One region of the Bradyrhizobium sp. CCBAU 45384 genome, then DNA from elsewhere that is predicted to be linked to it. Evidence: riboswitches for the same ligand, from Rfam matches in the RefSeq annotation. Region 1 holds a riboswitch; each other region holds the start of a gene.
The links. A riboswitch is a leader RNA that binds a small molecule or an ion and turns the genes downstream of it on or off. The one in region 1 is predicted to bind cobalamin.
Positions count from the first base shown of each region.

Region 1 (7,187 bases):
TGGGCGGGCCTTTTGCTTCCTTCGCATCGAGAATGCTATTGCCGAACCGCAGGGAAACTGCCAAAGCAGCGAACGCCAACAGCGACCGGCGCGAACGCGCTATCTTGGCTAAATGGTACAGGTTTGGAGAGTGGGGTGCATGCATGTGTCGCCTCATCGCGCGGCCTTACGCCACCCGGTGGCTTCGGCTTCCGCTTCGCCACAGAGCCAGCGTTCGCCGCGCTTCTTCGTCATGTCGATTTGTTCGTAACTGGGTTGCCCTGGCAGGTGGTAAATTCGCTCGCCGCTGCGCTCGAGAGTGCCTTTTATCAGGCACTCGGGGGACGGCGGTTCCGTTAGCAGATCGGATCCGAGCAGGACTTGCTGAGCGTTGATAGGAACCAACGTCGCGCCGACGATAATTGTCCCCCTATTGCGGCGAGGCCAGTCCCAGGGCGCGATGAACGCCCCCGACCACAGCCCCGCACGGGCTGTGCTCGCCACCAACTCATAGACAGCGTAGGTATGGAGAGATGCACCTGCCGATAGTGCCCAGCCCGAGCGTACCATCCAGGCGTTCACATTCTCGCCTTCGATGAAGCAGCTGCCGAGGGCTCGCCTGTACTCGTCGGCTCTTTGGGTATGACAATCCCAGGTTCGCCCATTCGAATGCTTGATGAGCTCGTCGCGAGCAGCTACGCCGCAGGCCCATCTCCGGCCCTGGGAGTCGAGGCAAATCTGGTCCGTCTCAGGAGCTTCGATGCCCGAGAGCCGAACGTTGGTGTGCTCGATCTCGATAGTATTGCCGTCGTGGATGCGCGGAACACCGCTGAGTGTCGCGGCGCAGACCGGAGATGTGATGAGAGCGAGCAATGCGCATATGATTCCGCGGTGCTTCATCCCGAGGATAACCTTTCACTCCTGATCCATGTTCACGCACGATACGCTGCCGATACATTCGACTGCCCGACCGAATTATATTCGCGATGCCGTTGGCATTTTCGACATGCTGTATGAGAGCTTCGCGAAGCTACGACCTGACGCTGCGTAAGGATCAAGAGATTTTTTCGGTAGTCCGTGCGGCGCTATTCTTCGAGCATCGACGGCTCTCTCACTGGGAGCGCACTGTACCTTCTCGAGTTGCGGAGAAGATCCTCGTCGGGCGGCGCCGAACTCGCGGCGCTGAACGAAAACCCAAACCTCGCAATGTTGCCTTTGCAAAAAACGGCCGACTATGAAGGGTCGGCGCTCGCGGTGCGGTCGGGCGTGGAGGAGCAACCATGCTGTGGTTGGTGATGGCTTCGATCGGCAGACTGGACGCTCCCGATCGTTCCGCGGAGGACAATGAAAGTTCGCCCTAAAGTCTTGACAGGAAAAAAGATGTTCAAGAAGCTTCTGGTCTGCTCGCTCTGACGGATTTACAAAAAGACGTAATGGAGTTCAACCTCAACGCTCGCCGCGCAAATGAACCTTTCTTGTTTGAGCAAATCGGACAAGTCCGGTGCGTTTTGCGCCCGACTAGATGATCTCTGATAGCAATCGCATTGGGGGTTTTGGCTCCTCCACCCTGCACCATGTCCGTTAAGCGCTACCTCCCAAACGATTGTACAAGGACTGAATGAGTGTTGACTGAAGCCGCGACGGGCGGCCGTTCTTGGTAGGGACTTTCCCCGCGATCTCAACGTGCGTACCCATGAGCGCTGGCATTCGCGTCCGTTTGCTCGAGAAATTGTAACTCCTGCGATATTGAGCCGCGGCTTTGCCGTAGACGCGCCGGAAAAGGGGAGGCGGCCCACGTGTTCGGACAATAGCGAGCATCCTGATGCAATTCAGTGCGAGGCTTCAGTCTACAATAGGCGTTGCGCATCACCGCGCGCGGGGCGGATAGCTTCGGTGCGGTTGCCGACTCAAGCTACGCATCATTCTTAAGCACCTGGCTGCATGATTGGAATGACATGCTCGCGGCCGTTCGGGAAGTACCGGTCTCGTCTTCCGCACTTGAAGTAGGTGCCCGACTCAGAGCCGGATTCGCAATAAGAGGCGGTGTCAGCTGGAGCAAAGCTAAAGACGCGCTTTCCTATGTTTCGAATCCGGATCTATGCGTGCAGACGAATGAGTGCGAGGAAAGCTAAGGGCCGAGCCAGTCTGGTCCTCGACGTTCTCGCGTACGGCCCCGGAGCTTCCTGCTCTGCGCACTCGGAAATGTGCAGGCGCTCAGCGGGTATGCCGGGGTCGCTACCGCTGCCCCGTTCGCGGTAACTTCCTCGTCGCTTTCGTCGCAGAACTGCGACCTTGGTGCAGCCTCGAGCCGATATGCTCACGCTGTTACGTATGCTACTCAGTCACGCGATGCGCGGCGCACGCGCCGAATCGGCCTCGTGCTGGAGGCATCTCGACCTCGTGCTGGAGGCATCTCGACGGGTCCAGCGAATAATGCGTGATAGCTGGTTCCCTCGCAAATCGGTCGCGAGCCAGTATGCGCCGCTGAGCTCGACAACCGGCGGTAAAAACCAAACGTGCTGCCGACCCTTGCACACGACGGGTCGATCCGCTGCAGCCGGACAGTTGTGGAGCCGTAAACAACGGAGCGGGTCTGTCTTGTAGCAGGGCCCGACGCGCCCAGCCATGGACGGGCTGCGCCGCTATGTTGCGCTGCTTGACAATTTGCTAAGGCCTTCGCTCTCCTAAGTCTTCCTCTTCGTTTGGCTCGGTGCGTTGGAACCAGGAGCCAGGAGGAAATTTGGCGATGCGCTTGGCAAAGGAGGATTGTGGCTCCCAATCATGTCCTTCAGTCTTCTCGAAAGAGATGACCCCATTGTATGTAAAATAACGTGGTCCTTGGATACTACAGTTCACCACGAGCAGAACGCGCCACATATCGCCTTTCTCGGTCGGCTTGTCATTCCGCTTCGGTAGGTAGTCCACTCCGACAGGATCGATGATAGTGCAGCGGCCGTGCCGCAGAAGATCGCCGAGCCGGCCTTGCGGCGTAGTCACAAAGTTGAAGTTGGTCGGATCATGCAGAAAGCTAAGATTTGCGCCCCGTTCGCCATCTGCGACTTCAGTGGCGATTAGCGAGAGCGCCAGGGCGCGCCAGCCTAACTCCATCGGCTTCGCATACGTTGAGGCGAGTTGAATCGTACCGTCGAGCGCGACTTTCCAAGCGATAACGTACTGTTCGTCTGATTTGTTGTCCCGGTGCCTGGTCCACGGAACGAAAACAAAGTCGTTTTGGCCAAGTTCAACAACGCCCCACATTTGCGGGACGAACTGGGCCACCATCGAAACATTGGAGATGATTTGTTCTATCGTCTCGCCATCTTGCGCTCGCCAAGTTGACTTGAGTCGTTCGACTAGGGGGCTGTCGTTGGCGCGAATATTGTTGCTCTTGGCAGCCGGCCAGGCGAGGCAGATTAGAAATCCGCCCAGGCAAAGCCATGGCACTGGTCTTCCAGACATTCTCTTCATAAGCCTCAGCCTATCGCGTTTCATCGAGACATCTTTCAAAGTGGGCGACCTTGAATTGCTATGAGCGAGCGCAAGAAAATTCCCGAGATGCGGGGGGGCACCCCTCGTTAGCTCTCCCGCGCCAGCAGGCGCTCCCCTCTATGTCACGTGCCGCTGACTTCCCTCGCCAGCGACAGCGTCAATCGGCTGAGCTGGACATGCCCAGCGGGAGGAGACTGGACATGCCGACGGCTTGCATTCTTCGTGCCAGGCAATAGGCGGAAATTTGCACGGATTTTGTGTCCCTCCTTGTCGACTTTCCGACCTGCGCCCGTTTCGATGTTTCCATTCAGTGTATCCGTCGCAGCTGTTGTATCCTTGTGCCGTACCCGATAGTCAGCGCGAGAGGTGAACGCCTCGATGCCAAGTGCCTGATGACAATCGGCAGTGCGTTTGCCGCCATTTAAAACCGTTCGGTTCGCTATCGTTGTCGTCGACGTTCGAGCTACAGGATTGCTAGCGACACAAAGCCGAGTTAACCCCGACTTTGAAGTCTGGCTGGCACGCCAAATCTACCTCTCGCCGCGCATGTTGCTAGATTGCGCCGCGTGCCGTGGCCTATTCGATGTCGACCCCTCAGTCCGAGAAAACAGCTGGCCAACGGAGGTGCGGGGCGAGCCTCTCAAAATCGGAAGCCGCATGCATGCTCATTCGCCTAACAGATGTCGCAGATTCGCTTGGCACACAATCTGAGAGGTTGACGGAAGAGTTCTCCTGCCGATAATCCAAGCCGTCGAGGTTCTCCGGTGCCCATTTGATCCGGAGCTAAGAGGGAAGCCGGTGCGAATGCCGGCGCTGCCCCCGCAACTGTGAGCGGCGAGCCGCTGTCCAACGATGTCACTGAAGCCTCCAAGGCTTCGGGAAGGCCGGACAGCAGCGATGACCAGCAAGCCAGGAGACCTGCCCCGATAAAATATTGGTCCACGGGCGGGGTGTCTCGGTGGTGCGCCAAGCAGTCGTCGCACGCGCGACTCCCCTGCCTGCGTCCGCCATGGCCTTTGTCCCGAACAGAGGTTAAAGCTATGTCTCTTCCCTCTCTTCCAATCGCTACGCTCGGGACGCCGCGCATCGGTCCAAGGCGTGAGCTCAAACTCGCTCTTGAAAGCTACTGGGCCGGAAAGATCAGCGAACAGCAGTTGCACGAGGACGCATCCGGCCTGCGCGCAGCGAACTGGGCTCGTCAGAAATCTCTCGGCGTCACGATCATTCCGTCGAACGACTTCTCGCTATACGATCAGGTGCTCGATACAAGTGTCATGGTCGGCGCCATCCCGGAGATCTACGCCTCGAAAGGAGAATCCGTTTCGCTCAGGACGTACTTCGCCATGGCCCGCGGATCACAATGCGACGATCAGGATGCGAGTTGCGGCCAGAGCCCGCGGGGATCTGGCGCACCCGCGCAGGGAATGACCAAGTGGTTCGACACTAACTACCACTATATGATCCCAGAGTTTTACAGGGGACAAGCGTTCAGATTGTGCAGTCGCAAACCCGTTGAAGAGTACGAGGAAGCAAAGGCTCTAGGCTTTCAGACCCGCCCGGTCCTGATCGGGCCGGTCACATTCCTAAAACTCGGCAGGAGTACCGATAGCGCGTTCCAGACCCTCTCCCTACTGGATGATCTGATACCGGTCTATATCGACGTTCTGCATGAATTGGCCGAACGAGGGGCTGGTTGGGTTCAGCTTGACGAGCCCTGCCTGGCCCTTGATCTGGATGAGGCGGCACGAAAATCGTTGCTACATGCCTATAACCGGTTCGCAAAGGAGGGACCGGACATCAAGATCATGGTTGCCAGTTATTTCGGCCCGCTAGGCGACAATCTGAATACTGCCTTGAGCCTGCCAGTTTCCGGTCTGCACCTTGATCTTGTTCGAGCGCCTGAGCTATTGGATCAAATCATTGCTGACGGCCGAAGAGATCTCGTCATGTCGCTCGGTGTCATCGACGGCCGGAATATATGGCGCTCGAACTTGTCGTCGCTCCGGAAGCGGCTCGATCCAGCGATTGCGAAGCTCGGCAGGCACCGTGTACAGCTCGCTCCATCCTGCTCGCTGCTTCACGTGCCGGTCGATGTTGAACTCGAGACCGGGCTTGCGTCCGACGTCAAGAGCTGGCTCGCTTTCTCGGTTCAGAAGATGCGTGAGCTTGCGATCCTGGGGCGGGCACTCGCAGGCGACGAGAATGTTGGGCTAGCTCTTGCCGATTCGGAACGCGCTGTGACTGCCCGCCGGACTTCGCCGAAGATCCATGATACCAAAGTCGCTGTCCGGATGAGGAGGATCGGCCAGACGATGCGCCGGCGCGCCAGCCCATTTGCCCGTCGTTCCGAAATCCAAAGGAAACGCTTTGGACTTCCAGCTTTTCCTACCACGACGATCGGATCGTTTCCACAGACCACAGAGGTCCGAAATGCTCGTGCAGCGCATGCGCGAGGTGCGATGAGCGACGAACAATACGACAGGTTCCTCAAGGAGGAGATAGCCCGCGCCGTACGCTGGCAGGAGGACATCGGTATTGACGTCCTCGTGCATGGCGAATTCGAGCGTAATGACATGGTGCAGTACTTTAGCGAGCAACTCGCCGGGTTCGCATTTACCAGGAATGGATGGGTACAGTCCTATGGTTCGCGCTGCGTCAGGCCCCCGATCCTGTTTGGGGACGTAGTACGGTCGACGCCGATCACCTTGGAATGGTGGCGCTACGCGCAATCACTAACCAGTAAGCCGATGAAGGCGATGTTGACCGGACCGGTGACGATCCTGAACTGGTCGTTTGTTCGCGATGATATTCCTAGAAGCGAGGTCTGCCGTCAGCTTGCGCTCGCGATCCGCGACGAAGTCCGCGATCTCGAGAATGCCGGTGCGGCCATGATCCAGATCGACGAAGCTGCACTCCGCGAAGGATTGCCATTGCGCCGGTCGGATTGGAAGGCATATCTAGATTGGGCCGGAGATTGCTTCCGCATCTGCTCATCTGGCGTAGCCGATCAAACGCAAATCCATACACATATGTGCTACTCAGAGTTTAACGATATCATCGCTGCGATCGCTGCAATGGATGCGGATGTCATTTCGATCGAGTCGTCGCGCTCGAAAATGGAGCTACTGGATGCATTCAAGACATACGAATATCCAAATCAAATCGGACCCGGCGTTTACGACATCCACTCTCCACGCGTTCCCGAGGTGGGCGAAATGAAGGAGCTGATGGTGCTGGCTCGGACGCGTTTGCGGGATTCACAGCTTTGGGTCAATCCGGACTGCGGCCTAAAAACGCGCAAATGGGAGGAGGTTCGGCCTGCGCTAACCAACATGGTCGCTGCCGCTCGCGAACTGCGCGCTTCATCTGAATCGCAAAACCATTGATCCCGCGCTCGGGTCTGTTCTCGACAGAGCTAATTCGCTTGTGGCCATTTGCGCTTTCCACAATGTCGAGGCAAGCCTTGCCGCCAACAAAATGCCCGGTCCAGTTCGCGGACCGGGAAGGTGAAGGCTCGGAGGAAAGACGGTGACGCGTCTCGCTGCCTTCTTGGCCGAGGGAGAATAGCCGACGGTTCGATCAAAGCGACAACATTCGCCGAAAATCTGCGCATGTATAAAGCACAAGTTTATCGTAGCTAAATTGTGTGGTGGTATGCGGCGTTATAGCCTGAGATACAGAAATCTACGGCGACTTTGTCGCTCATGAGCACGATGGCA
Region 1 covers NZ_LBIZ01000113.1:6,616-13,802, forward strand. Annotated here, with positions in the region: gene XH80_RS24810 (carbonic anhydrase) at 1-145, opposite strand, end outside; gene XH80_RS24815 (thermonuclease family protein) at 154-879, opposite strand; gene XH80_RS24820 (nodulate formation efficiency C protein) at 2,647-3,471, opposite strand; cobalamin riboswitch at 4,206-4,408, shown strand; gene metE (5-methyltetrahydropteroyltriglutamate--homocysteine S-methyltransferase) at 4,509-6,854, shown strand.

Region 2 (7,187 bases), on a different contig from region 1:
TGGATAGATCCAGTGCACGACGCTGCCGATCCAATTCCAGCCGCGCTCGCTGCGGGTCGTGTCCAGCACGACCTCGCCGGTGCGCGACGACACGTAGATTTCCGTCCCGGCCGCATCGCCGAGAGCGATGCGGAATAGCGGCCGGTGGCGATCAAACCCTTCGGCACACTCCATTGATCGTAATCGGCGCGCGCAATGATCGCAGCGTGTGCGGCATCGAACCCGCGTCGGCGGGCATGGTCCTGTGCAATGGCGAGCGCGACATCGGGAAATTCCACCGAGGCGTCGGCTCCGTCTGACGCATGGACCGCCCGAACCCGTGACGGTCCCGACACGACATAGACCGGCCCGTCGCTGCGCTGGATCAGGCGAATGCGCGTGGCGTCCGTGATCCCGCTTGCGGCGACCGCGTCGGCAACCGGAATGATCGATGCCCCCTCCACCGGCGCCAGACCGGTGAAGCGTTCCGCCTCCGTCAACGCGGGAAACGGAACGAAGTGCATCACGATGCCGCTTGCGAACCACATCGCGAACATCAGGCAGAACGCGATGCCGAGCCAGCGGTGCAGAAGGATGATCACGCCGGTCATGCGATCCCCCCTACCATTTGAACGCGGCGGCGATCTCGTAGGTCCGGGGCGCACCAAGCAGGATCTGGTCGGGATAGAACGGGTCGCCCCAGATCGCGTAGCGCTTGTCGGTGACGTTGCGCACGCGAAAGGTCAGTCGGGCCTGGTCGACGGCATTGAAAACCGTCTTGGGAATGTCGACGAAGGCGTAAACGTCGCCGACGGTATAGGCATTCATGGTCACCGTGTTGGCGTCGCTGTTGGCGCGATCGCCGACATGGCGGCCGGTGATGCCGACTTCGACCGGCCAGGGCGTGAAGAAGCGCCAGGACGCGCCGGCATTGGCGACGATGCGCGGCACGTTCGGTGGCCTATTGCCCGAGAACGAGCCGCCGGTGAAATCATAGTCGGCATAACGCGCATCGACATAGGCGATGTTGCCCCAGAGACGCAAAGGCGCGATGGGGCGAATCGATCCGGCAAGCTCGACGCCCTTGGATTCCTGCCGCCCCGCAATGTTGAGCGTCTGGCCGCCGGCCGCGGCATAGACGTTCTTGCGCTCGATATCGTAAGCTGAGAACGACCACTCCGCCCTGTTGTCCCAGAGCACGTGCTTGACGCCGGTCTCGTAGGTGCGTGCGGTGGTCAGATCGAGCGGCTGGGTCGGCCCCAGCAGGAAGATGTTGTTGGCCGAGACATCTGCGCCGGTGGCGTACTGGCTGAAGAAGGTCAGGCCGGGAATGGCCTCCCAGGTGTAGCCGAGGCGCCCCGTGACGGGCGCCCAGGATTTCGTGAACGGGAATCCCGCGTTCTCCAGCCCGGCGACGTCGGTCGAGTTGCGGTCGAGCCCGATATGTTCGACGCGCAGGCCGCCGATCAGAGCGAATGTCCGCGTCAGCTTCAGCCGGTCCTCGAACGACAGCGCCTCGTTGTCGATCCGCGCGGTCTGCTGCCTGGTCGTCAGCAGGCCGTAGAAGCCACGGTCGGGATCGACGAGATCGACGGAATCGCCGGGGAAATTCGCCGCGCCCGGCCGGACGAAATCGAGATAGCTCGACGAAAAGGTCGTGACGAGACGATTTTCGAGGCCCGCGATATCAGCATCCCACGTCAGGTCGGTGATATTGCCGACCAGACGCTGGCTGTGCGCGACATAGAAGCGGCTGCGATCGACCGTATTCGTCGTTGTGTTGAACGCCTCAACCTCGTTGTTGAGCCAGGAGCGCTCCGCGCCGTAGGCATAGGCCTGACTCTTCAAGGTGAGGTCGGGCGCGAGCCCCAGCTCGAAGCCGCCGCGGAGCCACACCTCCTGAGCCACGTTGCGGTTGTCGAGAACGTTGTAGTTGGTGTTGAAGGTGCGATCGTCGATGGTAACAGGGCCGAGATTGGTCCCGTTGAAGTTCGAGATATAAGTGCCCGAGACGATGCCTGCCGTCGCATGCGAGCCGCTGAAGGCCACCGGCACCAGCGGCGTGCCCCAATAGGCCCGTCCGCGATCCTCCCGATATTCGATCGCGCCCCAAACCTTGAGGCTGTCCGAGATGCGGTAGTTGAGCTGGCCAGACACATCGAACGTCCTGGTGCTGGTATCGTCGGCAAAGCCGTTAAGCGTGGAGCGGCTGATATCGAAGCGGTAGTCCAGCCCCTGCACATTGGTGCTGCCGCCCGAGCCGTAATGCGCGCGGAACGAGTTCAACGAGTCCCAGGAGAAGTCCGCTTCGTTCCGGATCGGCCCCGTGTGCGGCTGCTTGGTAACGAAATTGATCGCGCCGCCGGCGGCGCCCTCGCCCGAGATCAGCGAGGCCGGGCCTTTGAGGATTTCCACGGCTTCGAGATTGGCGGTGTCCATGATCCGCGAGGTCATGTTCTGCGGGCCGATCTTGATGCCGTTGTAGAGCGTGTTGATCTGGCTGTTGGTGAAGCCGCGCATCGAGAAGGCTGAAGGCTCGGCGGGATTGTCGCCGGCGGTGACGCCAACCGCGCCTTGCGCGACATCGGAGACGGTGCGGTAGCCCTGCTCGCGCATGGTCTCGGCGGAGATGACTTCGACCGTTGCGGGTGTCTGTCGCACCGTCAGGCCGAGGCGCGAGGCGCTTTCGGCAACCGCATTGCTGTTGAGCGGCGTCGGCGCCGCATTGTTCGTCACGACCGGTCTTGGCGCGACCTCCGCCGCGGCCGGCTCGCGAGCCGTCGCGCGGCGGGTGCCTGCCGCGTCCCGGGCGGCCGGCTTGGCCTGCTTGCGGGATTGCGGGGGCGACACCTCGACGGCCGGCAGCGTCTCGCGGGCCTGCTGCGCCAAAGCAGCGGACATATCGACAACTGCAAGAGATGTCAGAGCGGCGGACGCCAGCAAAATGCGGCGTGGTCGTACAATACGGCTGGCAAACACGGTCCTGGACCTCGGAGTGACGTCAGTGGCACGTCACCGCGAACCAAGGTCCCATCATCAGGCACTAAGCCTTCCGATGAAGCCTGATGTCTGTACTCCCCGACCGACATCTTCGCGTGTGACCACGGCTGACGGCAGGTCTCCTGGCTCGCGGGTCGTGACCGCTTCGTCGCCTTCCCGGGACCGAGGACCCAGTGGCTTTAAAGACGAAGGATTCACCGCTTACAGTTGCGGGGGCAGCTACGGCATTGGGGACAACGTCCCCGCACCGCATTCCCTTTTCATCCCCTCTCGGGGAAACCGTCGCCAGCATCTAGGATTACGACCAAGACGGAGTCAATGTGCAAGACGCGGCGATATTGCCACAGCCACCAACTTCCCCCGGAGATTGACATGGAAGGCGCGACCTTCCTCTGGCTGATCCGACATGCGCCCGTCGACGGCGTCAAAGGGACGATCCACGCGGCCGATGCGGCGGCGGACCTGACCGATCGCGCGCAACTGGAGGTGCTGCGATCGCGCTTGCCGCACGATGCTGCGAGCTATGCGAGCCCTGCGCGGCGCACGATCGAGACGGCGCGCGCGCTGGGGCTCGAACCAGAACTGGTGCACGAGTTTGGCGAGCAGGATTTCGGCGACTGGACCGGCCGGCGGCATGACGAGCTCGCCAGCAGCGGTGGCGAGGCCTATGCGCAGTTCTGGAACGCCCCTGCACACCAGAGACCACCGGGCGGTGAAAGCTTTGAAGATCAGGTCGCCCGCGTCCGTCTGGGTCTCGCGCGGGTCGGCGCGGGTCCGGCGGCGCTGATTGTGCATTCCGGCACGATCCGCGCCGCGCTGTGCATCGCGCTCGACCTGACGCCGGATGCCGCCTTGCGCTTCGTGATCGATCCGCTGTCGCTGACCCGGATCGACCGGCTCGCGACCGGCTGGCGGGTCTGGTCGGTCAACCAGCGGGTCAGCTAGGCCTGTCAGGCACGTTGGCCTGCGCGAAGGTCGCCATGTCATTGTGGAGCGCGCAGGCCGATCGCACCAGCGGCAGCGCGATCGCGGCGCCAGAACCTTCGCCGAGCCTGAGATCGAGGCTGATCAAGGGCTGCACGTTCAGCGCACGCAACACCAGCCGATGCCCCTGCTCCGCCGATTGATGCGACGACAGCAGGAATGGCTGGCACGACGGATTGAGCCGCACCGCCGCCAGTGCCGCGACCGAAACGATGAAACCGTCGATCAGCACGGGAATGCGCGCCTGCGCGGCCGCGATGATCGCGCCTGATATCGCCGCGATCTCGAGGCCGCCGACGGCGCACAGGATGTTTTCGGGCGAAGCGCTCGCCACACCGTGGCGCGCGATTGCCGCCTCGATCACGCCCACCTTGTGCGCACGGCCGGCCGCATCGACGCCGGTACCACTGCCCGCGATCTCCTCGGCGCTGATGCCGAGCAGGCTCGCAGCAATCGCCGCAGAAGCCGTGGTGTTACCGATGCCCATTTCGCCGAAGATCAGCAGGTCAGGCTGATGGGCCTTCGCCCGCGCTACCGCGCGCTCGCCGGCCTCGAACGCAAAGGCCAGCTCAGCCGGCGTGAGCGCAGGCTCAACGCTGAAATCGCGCGTGCCGTGGCGCGGCTTGTCCGTGATGATATCAGGCATCGCCTCCTCGGCCAGCGTGCCGGCATCGACAACTTCGAGCGTCGAACCGAGCTCGCGCGCCAGCACCGAGATCGCGGCACCTCCGGACGCAAAATTCGCCATCATCGCGATCGTCACAGCCTGCGGATAGGCCGACACGCCCTGCGCGACGACGCCGTGATCGCCGGCGAAGATGATGATCGGCACGCGCGCGGCGCGCGGGCGCTCGGTCGCCTGCAGGCCGGCAAGCTCGATCGCGAGCTGCTCGAGGCGGCCGAGCGCACCGGTCGGCTTTGTCAGTTGTGCCTGCCGCGCGATCGCCGCTTCGCGGTGGTCGGCGGAGATTTCGGGGCATTTCTGGGTAACCCATTCAGGGAGCATGCTGCCTCGCTTATGGCCTGCGCTTGAGAATGTAGCTGTCCATGATCCAGCCGTGCCGCTCGCGCGCGTCCTGCCGCGCGGCGACGATACGCGGGCCGACCTCAGTCAGGGCGCCGGACAGGATGATCTGGTCGGCCATGCCGAGATAGGCGCCCCACCAGATCTGAAGGCCTTCAGGATCCAGCGACTGGAACGCCGTGCCGCCGTCGAGCATCACGACGACCGTGTCGACGCCTTCAGGCCAGCCGCCTTCGCGCAAGCGGCGCCCGGTCGTCACCAGGAACGGCTCGCCGATATCGTTGAGCGGCAGCGCATGTGCCGCGCACAGCGCCTGGATCGAGGTGATGCCCGGCACCACTTCGATCTCAGGCAAGGGATCGAGCCGGCGCGCGATGCGGAGCGAGGAATCGTAGAGCGAGGGATCGCCCCAGATCAGCAGCGCGACCTTGCCGTCTGCGCCCAGATGATCGGCGATCGTCTGCGACCAGGTCGCCGCGACCGCGTCGTGCCAATCGTCGACGCCCTTGCGGTAATCGGCTTCGCGGGCGTCGCGCACGGGAAGATCGAATTCGGCGATGCGCGTGGTGTCGTTGGTGAGAACTTCGGCGCAAATCGTCCGCCTGAGTTCGGCGAGGTCGGATTTTGCGGCGCCCTTGCGCGGGACTAGGATCAGGTCTGCGGTGTTGATCGCGCCAATTGCCGCGCGCGTAAGCTGCCCGGGATCGCCGCAGCCGATGCCGATCAGGGAGAGGGTCATCATCACGATCCGCCCTCCGCCAGCGCGCCGAACAGGATGACGGCGGCCGTGGAGGCCGCGCCGCCGCGCGCCAGCTGATCGGCCAGCTCGACAACAGTGGTGCGGACCAGACGCTCGTCAGCGCGGCCGAGCGATTCCGCGAACAGCGCCGGCGTGCTCGGCGAGAGGCCATGCTCGATCAATTTCGCGACCAGCGCCGGAAAGGTTCGCCGGCCCATATAGACCACCGTCATCGCATCGGGATCGGCAAGAGCCACCCAGTTCAAATTGGGCGGCAGCTCGCCGGTGACATCGGCACCGGTCACGAATTGGACCCGGCGCGAGGTGTGGCGACGCGTCAGCGGAATGCCGGCATGTGCGGCGGCGACGCAGGCCGAGGTGACGCCGGGAACGATCTCATAGCCGATGCCGGCCTCGCGCAGCGTCTCGATCTCCTCCTCGAGCCGGCCAAAGATGCCGGCATCGCCCGACTTCAGCCGCACGACGCGGACGCCCGTCGCCGCATAGTCGACCAGCAGGCGGTTGACATGATGCTGCTTTGTCGATGGCCGCCCTGCCCGCTTCCCCACCGCGACGAGGTTGGCCCCGGGCCGCGCCAGATCGAGGATCGCCCCGGAGGCGAGATCGTCATAGAGCACGACATCAGCCTCGCGCAGCCGCGCGGCGCCCTTGAGCGTGAGCAATTCAGGATCGCCGGGACCGGCGGAGACGAAGGAGACAAAGCCGCTCACCGGTCCTCCGCGATCAGGTGAAAGAAGGTGCCGGTGGCGTGGCGGCGCCGCGAGCCGGTCTCGGCGATGACCGCACCGGTCGCATCGTGCACGACCGCCAGCGGCGTGTCGGGCTGGGCGAGAATGGTCGAATAGTGAAACTCATGGCCGCGCAGCCGCGCCCCAACCTTGTGCCCCGGCATCGGCGCCGCAAGCGCTGCAAGACGATAGCCAAGATGCATGCGGCGCTTGGCGAAACTCGTCTCGAGGCCGAGCAGACCTGTCATCTCATGCCTGATACCATCGGCATCAGTCAAAGCAGCTCCCAGCACCATATACCCTCCGCATTCGCCATGCACCGGCCGCGTCTCGGCGAAGGCGCGCAGACCGCTGCCGAAGCGCGTGTTCGCGGCGATCTTGCCGGCGTGAAGCTCGGGATAGCCGCCGGGGAGCCAGCACACATCGGCGCTCGCGTCGGGCGCTTCATCTGCGAGCGGCGAGAAGGTCGATATCTCCGCGCCGGCCGCGCGCCAGGCTTCCAGCATATGCGGATAGACGAAGGAGAACGCGGCATCGCGGGCGAGCGCGATGCGTTGGCCGGGCGGCGTCACGTTCAAGCCGTTCACGACCGGCTGCGGCGACCAGCTTGCGGCCGATTGCAGCACCGCATCGAGATCGACATGCTCCGAGACAAAGCGCGCGGCCTCCTCGATCAGTTTTCCGATCTCCGCCTGCTCCTCGGCCTGCACCA
Region 2 covers NZ_LBIZ01000117.1:202,069-209,255, forward strand. Annotated here, with positions in the region: partial or broken gene XH80_RS32450 (PepSY domain-containing protein) at 1-590, opposite strand, end outside; gene XH80_RS32455 (TonB-dependent receptor) at 601-2,958, opposite strand; cobalamin riboswitch at 3,075-3,278, opposite strand; gene XH80_RS32460 (histidine phosphatase family protein) at 3,352-3,924, shown strand; gene cobT (nicotinate-nucleotide--dimethylbenzimidazole phosphoribosyltransferase) at 3,917-4,969, opposite strand; gene cobF (precorrin-6A synthase (deacetylating)) at 4,980-5,729, opposite strand; gene cobA (uroporphyrinogen-III C-methyltransferase) at 5,729-6,457, opposite strand; gene XH80_RS32480 (cobyrinate a,c-diamide synthase) at 6,454-7,187, opposite strand, start outside.
Region 2: another riboswitch for cobalamin. It lies ahead of XH80_RS32455 (TonB-dependent receptor); the one in region 1 lies ahead of metE (5-methyltetrahydropteroyltriglutamate--homocysteine S-methyltransferase).

Region 3 (7,187 bases), on a different contig from region 1:
ACACACGCGACGCACGCTGACGATACGGATTCTCCTCGCCCTCCTCGTCGCGGCTGGCGAGCGCCTCGGAGGCCGCCTCGAACAATTGCGCAAGGCCGGCGAAGACATCGCGGAACAGGCCGGACACGCGCAGCGTCACGTCGATGCGGGGACGGCCGAGTTCGGCCGGCGCGATGATGTCGTAGCCGGTGACGCGGCCGGAGGCGTGATCCCAGCGCGGCGCTAGACCAGCAAGATGCAGCGCCATCGCAAACTCCTCGCCCGCGGTGCGCATCGTCGCCGAGCCCCAGAGATCGACGACGAGGCCCTTCGGCCAGTCGCCGTGATCCTGCAAATGACGACGCAGCAGCTCTTCGGCGAGCTTGATCCCCTGTGCATGCGCCGACGGCGTCGGCACCGCGCGGGGATCGACAGCGAACAGATTGCGCCCGGTCGGCAGCACGTCCTGACGCCCGCGATAGGGCGAGCCGGACGTACCCGGCGCCACGCGTCGTCCTGCGAGCGCGGCGCGGAGTGCGTCCAGCTCGGCCTCGCCACAGGCGCCACGGCCGAACACATGCAGGCCGTCGCCGAACTGGCTTTCCTTGAGGTCGCAGACGAAACGATCGATGCGCGGAATGGCTTCCGCCGGCGCGGCCGAGGCATCGATCCCGAGATCGTCTTCGAGGCCGGCCGCACGCGCCTCGTCGCGGATCGCGGCGATCAGGCGTTGGCGCCGCGCGGGGTCGAGACCATCGGCGGTCGAATATTCGTCAAGCAGGCGTTCGAGTCGGCGCAGCCCTTCCGGCACAGCGGATTGCTCGAGCGGCGGCGGCAGATGGCCGATGGTGACGGCGCCAATGCGCCGCTTGGCCTGCGCGGCCTCGCCGGGATCGTTGACGATGAAGGGATAGATGACGGGGAGATCACCAGTCAGCGCTTCCGGCCAGCACGCGGACGACAGCGCCACCGACTTTCCCGGCAGCCATTCCAGCGTGCCATGCGCGCCCATATGCACGACGGCATCGATCCCTTGCGCGCGGAGCCAGAGATAGAACGCGACATAGCCATGGCGCGGCGTGCGGGCGAGATCGTGGTAGTCGGCATCGCGCGTGATCGCGTTGCCACGCTCGGGCTGGACCGCGATGATCGATCGGCCGCATGGGATCGCAGCGAAGTGGAACGCGCCGTCGCGGCAACTCGGATCGTTTTCCGGCGCGCCCCAGGCCTGCGCGAGATCGTCCTGCAGGATTTGCGGCAGGCGCGCGAGCGCGGCGCGGTAATCGGCGACGCTCCACGTCAATTTCTGCTTCAGCAACATCTCGCCGAGTGCATGCACCGACGCAACATCGAAGCCGGCCTCGGCGAGATCGGTCACCAGCGCTTGCACCGAAGCGAGTGCATCGAGACCGACCGCATGCGCGATCTGGTGCGGACGGCCGGGATAGTTCGACAGCACGATGGCCAACCGCTTCTCGGCGACCGGCGTCTTGGCAAGCTTCCGCCACGCCGCGACGCGGGCTATCACGGCCTCCACACGCTCCTGATCCGGTCTGTGGGCCAGATGAGAGATTTGCAGATCGGGATCGCGCGTTGCGGCTGACTTGAAGCTCACCACGCCGGCGAACAGGCGGCCGTCGACCTCGGGCAACACCACATGCATGGCGAGGTCGCCGGGCGACAGCCCGCGCAGCGATTCCGCCCAGTCCTCGCGCCGCGCCGAGGAGAGCGCGACCTGGAAGACCGGACATTGCGCGGCATCGAATGGCGTGGTGCCGTCGTCGCCCATCGCCGAGAACGCGGTCGCATTGACGATGGCCGCCGGCGGATTTTGCGCGAGATGCGCGCGCAGCCAATCCGCGACGCCCGCCGCCTTCAGCGACGCGACGAAAGCCCCATAGGCATGAAAACCCTTCTCGCGCAGTGCTGCGATCAGCGCATCGACAGGCCCGGTGTCCGCAGCGGTGAGATAGGAGCGATAGAATGTCACGAGCGCGAAGGGCTTCCCCTCGCCCGGCGGCGGCGCAATGACGCCGCGCACGGGATCGTAAAAGCCCATCTCGGGCACGTTCATCTCGCCGGTAACAGGCCCGGCATAGAGACCCGAGGCCAGCGCGAGTTGCGCGATCGCGGCTTGCGCCGCGACGGGACCGCCGGTGTCGCAGAGCACCTTCAGCCGCCGCAGCGTCGAGACCGGCAAGGTCGAATACGCATCCAGCCTGGTGTCATCACGGCCATCGGCCGGCAGCACCGCGAGAACGATGCCCCGATCCTTTGCCAGTTGCTGGAGCGCCGCAAGCCCGTACGACCAATAGGACTCACCACCGATCAGCCGCACCAGAATGCCGCGCGCCTGCGACAGCGTGCGCTCGATATAGGTGTCGACCGAGAGCGGATGACGGAGCTCCGCAAGGTTCGCCAGCCGCAGCGACGGCAGGCCGTCGCGGCCACGCCGCCAGCCCGCCGCAAACGCTGCCAGGTCCGAATCCGAGAACGAGAGCACCACGAGATCGGCCGGGTCCTGGCCGATGTCCCTTGGCGTCGCGGTCTCCTCGAGACCACGGCTCTCGCGGAAGACGACGTGCATCAGACTCCCAATCCCGCCCTGATCGCGGCTTCGTCAATATCGCCGTGCTCGCCGATCACGACGAGCTTTGACTGCCTGCGGCCCGCGCCCCAGGGCTTGTCGAACTGGTGGCGCACGCGTTCGCCGACCGCTTGCAGCAGCAGCCGCATCGGCTTGCCCGCAACCGCGATGTAACCCTTGGCCCGCAGCACGTTCTGCTCGCGCGCCAGCTTCTGCACGGAGGCGACCAGCGCATCGACGTCGGCGACCTCAGGAAGATCGATCACGACGGAGGCGAAATCATCGTGCTCGTGCTCCTCCTCGCCATCATGATGCGAGGGGCGCGCGGCAAGATCGTTCTCGGCGGCAGCGCCGAGGCCGAGGATGACGCGCGCATCGATGGCGCCGTCGGTGATCGGCAGCATCGGCACGCGACGCGACATCTCCGCGGCGATCGCGGCCTTTGCGGCTTCGATGCCGGCAGCGCCCGCAAGATCGGCCTTGGTCAGCAGCACGATATCGGCGCAGGCGATCTGGTCCTCAAACACTTCGGACAGCGGCGTCTCGTGATCGAGATTTTCGTCCGCAGCGCGCTGCGCCTCGACCGCATCCGGATCCGGCGCGAAGCGGCCGGCCGCGACGGCCTCGGCATCGGCGAGCGCAATCACGCCGTCGACCGTGATGCGCGAGCGGATCTCCGGCCAGTCGAACGCCTTCAAGAGCGGCTTTGGCAGCGCCAGCCCCGAGGTCTCGATCAGGATGTGATCGGGCCGCACGGGGCGCGCCAGCAGCTGCTCCATGGTCGGAATGAAATCGTCGGCGACGGTGCAGCAGATGCAGCCATTGGCGAGCTCGACGATGTTCTCTTCCGGGCAGTTCGCGTCGGCACAGGATTTCAGGATCTCGCCATCCACGCCCTCGCTGCCGAACTCGTTGACGAGCACGGCGAGCTTCTTGCCGCCCGCATTGCTGAGCAAATGCTGGATCAGCGTGGTCTTGCCGGAGCCGAGAAAACCCGTGACCACGGTCACGGGGACTTTTGCAAGCGAGTTCATTCGGCGGCCTCCGGCAACACGGCGATAGGGGGAATGCGGGCAAGCGACTGCTTGCGGAAGATTTCGGGCCGGCTGCGCCAGGGCACGAGACCATCGGGCGCGGCGGCATAGGCGGCGGCGCCGGCGACGACGTCCTGCGCGTTGGCATCCGTCAGGCGGCCATAGACATACGACCAGCGCCCGGGCGCGCTGAGTGCGACCGAGCAGCCCTGGCTGCATGCCGACAGGCATTCGACGGGAACCACCGTCACACCCTCGGGCACGCCGGCCTCGAGGATCGCACCATGCAGGCGCTTGCCGGGCGTGACCTCGCCCTCGCCCAGCGTCTGGCCGGCGCGGCAGGTGATGCAGACATGCAGTGTGACAGTCATCGCCTCTTCCAGAAGTATCAGCGGGAGGCGAAGAGGCCCACGGACCATCCTTGCGAAGGCCCGCTTCCCCGTCGCGGAACACCCCGTCCGCCGGTCCACAAATCGTCCGCGCTGGCAGGTCTCCCGGCTTGCGGAGCAGGGTTTCCCCTTCGATCCCCGCCTTCCCGATCCCTTCAGGGGATCAGTGGCTTTGGGCATCTCTCCGGTCACGGTCGCGGGGGCGGCTGCATTTTGGACCCAAATCTTGCCGATTCGGACCCTATCGCATTCCCTCTTCGCCTGTCATAGGACAGGAACCAACGCCGGAGCACCATTTGCCCCCGGCCGCCTCTTGTCAAGCCGAAGGACCGATCCGATGACGAGCGAGCCGGAGACCGAAACGGCAGATGAAACCGACGCCAAGCACGCCGCCAAGATGGCGAAGATCAAGGTCGCCCGCGACAAGATCATGGCGACCAAGAGCGGCGAAAAGGGCCTCATCATCGTCCACACCGGCGCCGGCAAGGGCAAGTCGTCCTCCGCCTTCGGCATGATCGTGCGCTGTGTCGCCCATGGCCTGCCCTGCGCGGTGGTGCAGTTCATCAAGGGCGCCTGGGATACCGGCGAGCGGCGCCTGCTCACCGGCCATTTCGGCGAGCTCTGCCAGTTCCACGCCATGGGCGAAGGCTTCACCTGGGAGACGCAGGACCGCGCCCGCGACATCGCGGCGGCGCGCGCCGGCTGGGAGAAGGCGAAGGAGCTGATCCTCAATGAGAGCCTGCGCATGGTCGTGCTCGACGAGATCAACATCGCGCTGCGCTACGACTATCTCGACATCGCAGAGGTCGTCGATTTCCTCAAGACGTCGAAGCCGCCGATGACGCATGTCGTGCTCACGGGACGCAATGCCAAGGACGAGCTGATCGAGATCGCCGATCTCGTCACCGAGATGACGCTGGTGAAGCATCCGTTCCGCTCCGGCATCAAGGCGCAGCCCGGCGTCGAGTTCTGAAGTCGATGGCACGCGCGCTGATGATCCAGGGGGCGGGCTCGGACGTGGGCAAATCGCTCATCGTCGCCGGCCTCGCACGCGCCTTCACGCGCCGGGGATTGCGCGTGCTCCCCTTCAAGCCGCAGAACATGTCGAACAATGCCGCCGTCACCGTCGACGGCGGCGAGATCGGCCGCGCCCAGGCGCTGCAGGCGCTCGCAGCGGGCGTCGAGCCGCATACCGACATGAACCCGGTGCTGCTCAAGCCCGAGACCGATGTCGGTTCGCAGGTGATCGTGCAAGGAAAGCGCATCGCCACCGCACGCGCGCGCGAATATGCGGCGATGAAGCCCTCGCTGATGGGCGCCGTGCTGGAAAGCTTCGAGCGGCTGAAGGCGCGTTCCGATCTGGTGCTGGTCGAAGGTGCCGGCAGCCCGGCCGAAGTGAATTTGCGCAAGGCCGACATCGCCAATATGGGCTTTGCCCGCAAGGCCGACGTGCCGGTGGTTCTGGTCGGCGACATCGACCGCGGCGGCGTCATCGCCCAGCTCGTCGGCATCAAGACGGTGATCGACCCTGATGATGCCGCGATGATCCAGGGGTTTGTCATCAACAAGTTCCGCGGCGATCCCACGCTGTTCGACGACGGCTACAAGCTGATCGCGCAAAAGACCGCATGGCGCGGCCTTGGCGTGCTGCCCTGGTTTTCGCGCGCCGGCGAGCTGCCGGCCGAGGATGCGCTGGGCCTGAGCGATGCGCGCAAGCCCGGCCAGACCAAGATCGCCTGTCTCGCGCTATCGCGCATCGCCAATTTCGACGATCTCGATCCGCTCAAGCTCGAGCCGGGTGTTGATCTCTTGATGGTGCGCCCGGGCGAAGCGATCCCCGGCGATGTCAGGCTCGTCATAATCCCCGGCTCAAAGTCGACCCGCGGCGATCTCGCCTTTTTGCGCGCGCAGGGCTGGGACATCGATTTGCTCGCACATCATCGGCGCGGCGGCCATGTGCTCGGCCTCTGCGGCGGCTATCAGATGCTGGGACGCAGCGTCGCGGACCCCGAAGGTATCGAAGGCTCTGCGGGCGATACGCCGGGCCTGGGACTTCTGGATGTCGAGACGGTGATGAGCCCGCAAAAGACACTGACGCGTGTTGCGGCCGTGCATGCGGACACGAACCAACCGATCGAGGCTTACGAAATCCACATCGGGCGCACCGACGGGCCGGATCGCGTGCGGCCGTTCGCCAAACTCAACGGCGAGGCGGAGGGCGCGATGTCGCGCGATGGCCGTGTCCAAGGCAGCTATCTGCACGGCCTGTTCACGTCGGATGATTTCCGCAAGGCGTATCTGGCAAAGCTCGACATTTCCGCGGGCGACGAGCCGTATCACGCCAGGGTCGAGAGCGCGCTCGAGGCCCTCGCCGATCACATCGAGAAACATCTCGATGTCGAAGGCCTGCTCACGCTAGCGCGCTAGCATCTCGGCGAGGCGCGTCCATTCGGCCTCAGCGCCCGGAAGGCCGAGACGCAACCACGAGGGGTTCTGCGTGAAGACCCGCGACCAGATCTGACCGCGCGCGAGCCTCTCCTGCGCGGCAAGCGCATCCGGCGTCTCGTAGAGACGGAACAGTGATGCGCCACCGACGAGCCGCCAGCCCTGCGCATGCGCCATCGCGTCGAGGCGCGCACAGTCCCGCAAAAGCCGCGCTGACGTCGCCTTGGCCCAGGCCTCATCGCGCAAAGCGCGGCAGCCGATCGCGATCGCGGCGCCCGAGACCGGCCATGGCCCCGATGCCGCCGCGAGCTTGTCAATGTCGGCTGCATGGCCGATCGCGAAGCCGAGCCGCAGGCCGGCCAGACCGTAGAACTTGCCGAACGAGCGCAGGATCAGCAAGCCCGGCCGGCCGGCTTCCGAGGCGAGCGAGAACTCGGGAACGGCATCGGCAAAGCTCTCGTCGATGACGAGGTGACCGACGCGCGGCGACAGCGCAAGCAGATCCTTCGGCGCATGACGGCGGCCATCGGGATTGTTGGGATTGACGACGATGGCAAGATCCGCACCCGCCAGCGCATCGAGCTCCCTCACCTGCTCGACCTGCCATCCCGCGACCGAGAGAACGGGCGCATATTCGTTGTAGGTCGGCGCGAGGATGCGGGCCAGGCCACGCGGCGCGAGCTGTGGCAGCAGTTGAATGGCGGCCTGTGCGCCGCCCATCACAACGACAGGCGCTGATGTGCCATAGGCGTG
Region 3 covers NZ_LBIZ01000117.1:216,821-224,007, forward strand. Annotated here, with positions in the region: gene cobN (cobaltochelatase subunit CobN) at 1-2,566, opposite strand, end outside; gene cobW (cobalamin biosynthesis protein CobW) at 2,566-3,600, opposite strand; gene XH80_RS32535 (DUF1636 family protein) at 3,597-3,971, opposite strand; cobalamin riboswitch at 4,068-4,287, opposite strand; gene cobO (cob(I)yrinic acid a,c-diamide adenosyltransferase) at 4,327-4,962, shown strand; gene XH80_RS32545 (cobyric acid synthase) at 4,968-6,416, shown strand; gene cobD (threonine-phosphate decarboxylase CobD) at 6,405-7,187, opposite strand, start outside.
Region 3: another riboswitch for cobalamin. It lies ahead of XH80_RS32535 (DUF1636 family protein); the one in region 1 lies ahead of metE (5-methyltetrahydropteroyltriglutamate--homocysteine S-methyltransferase).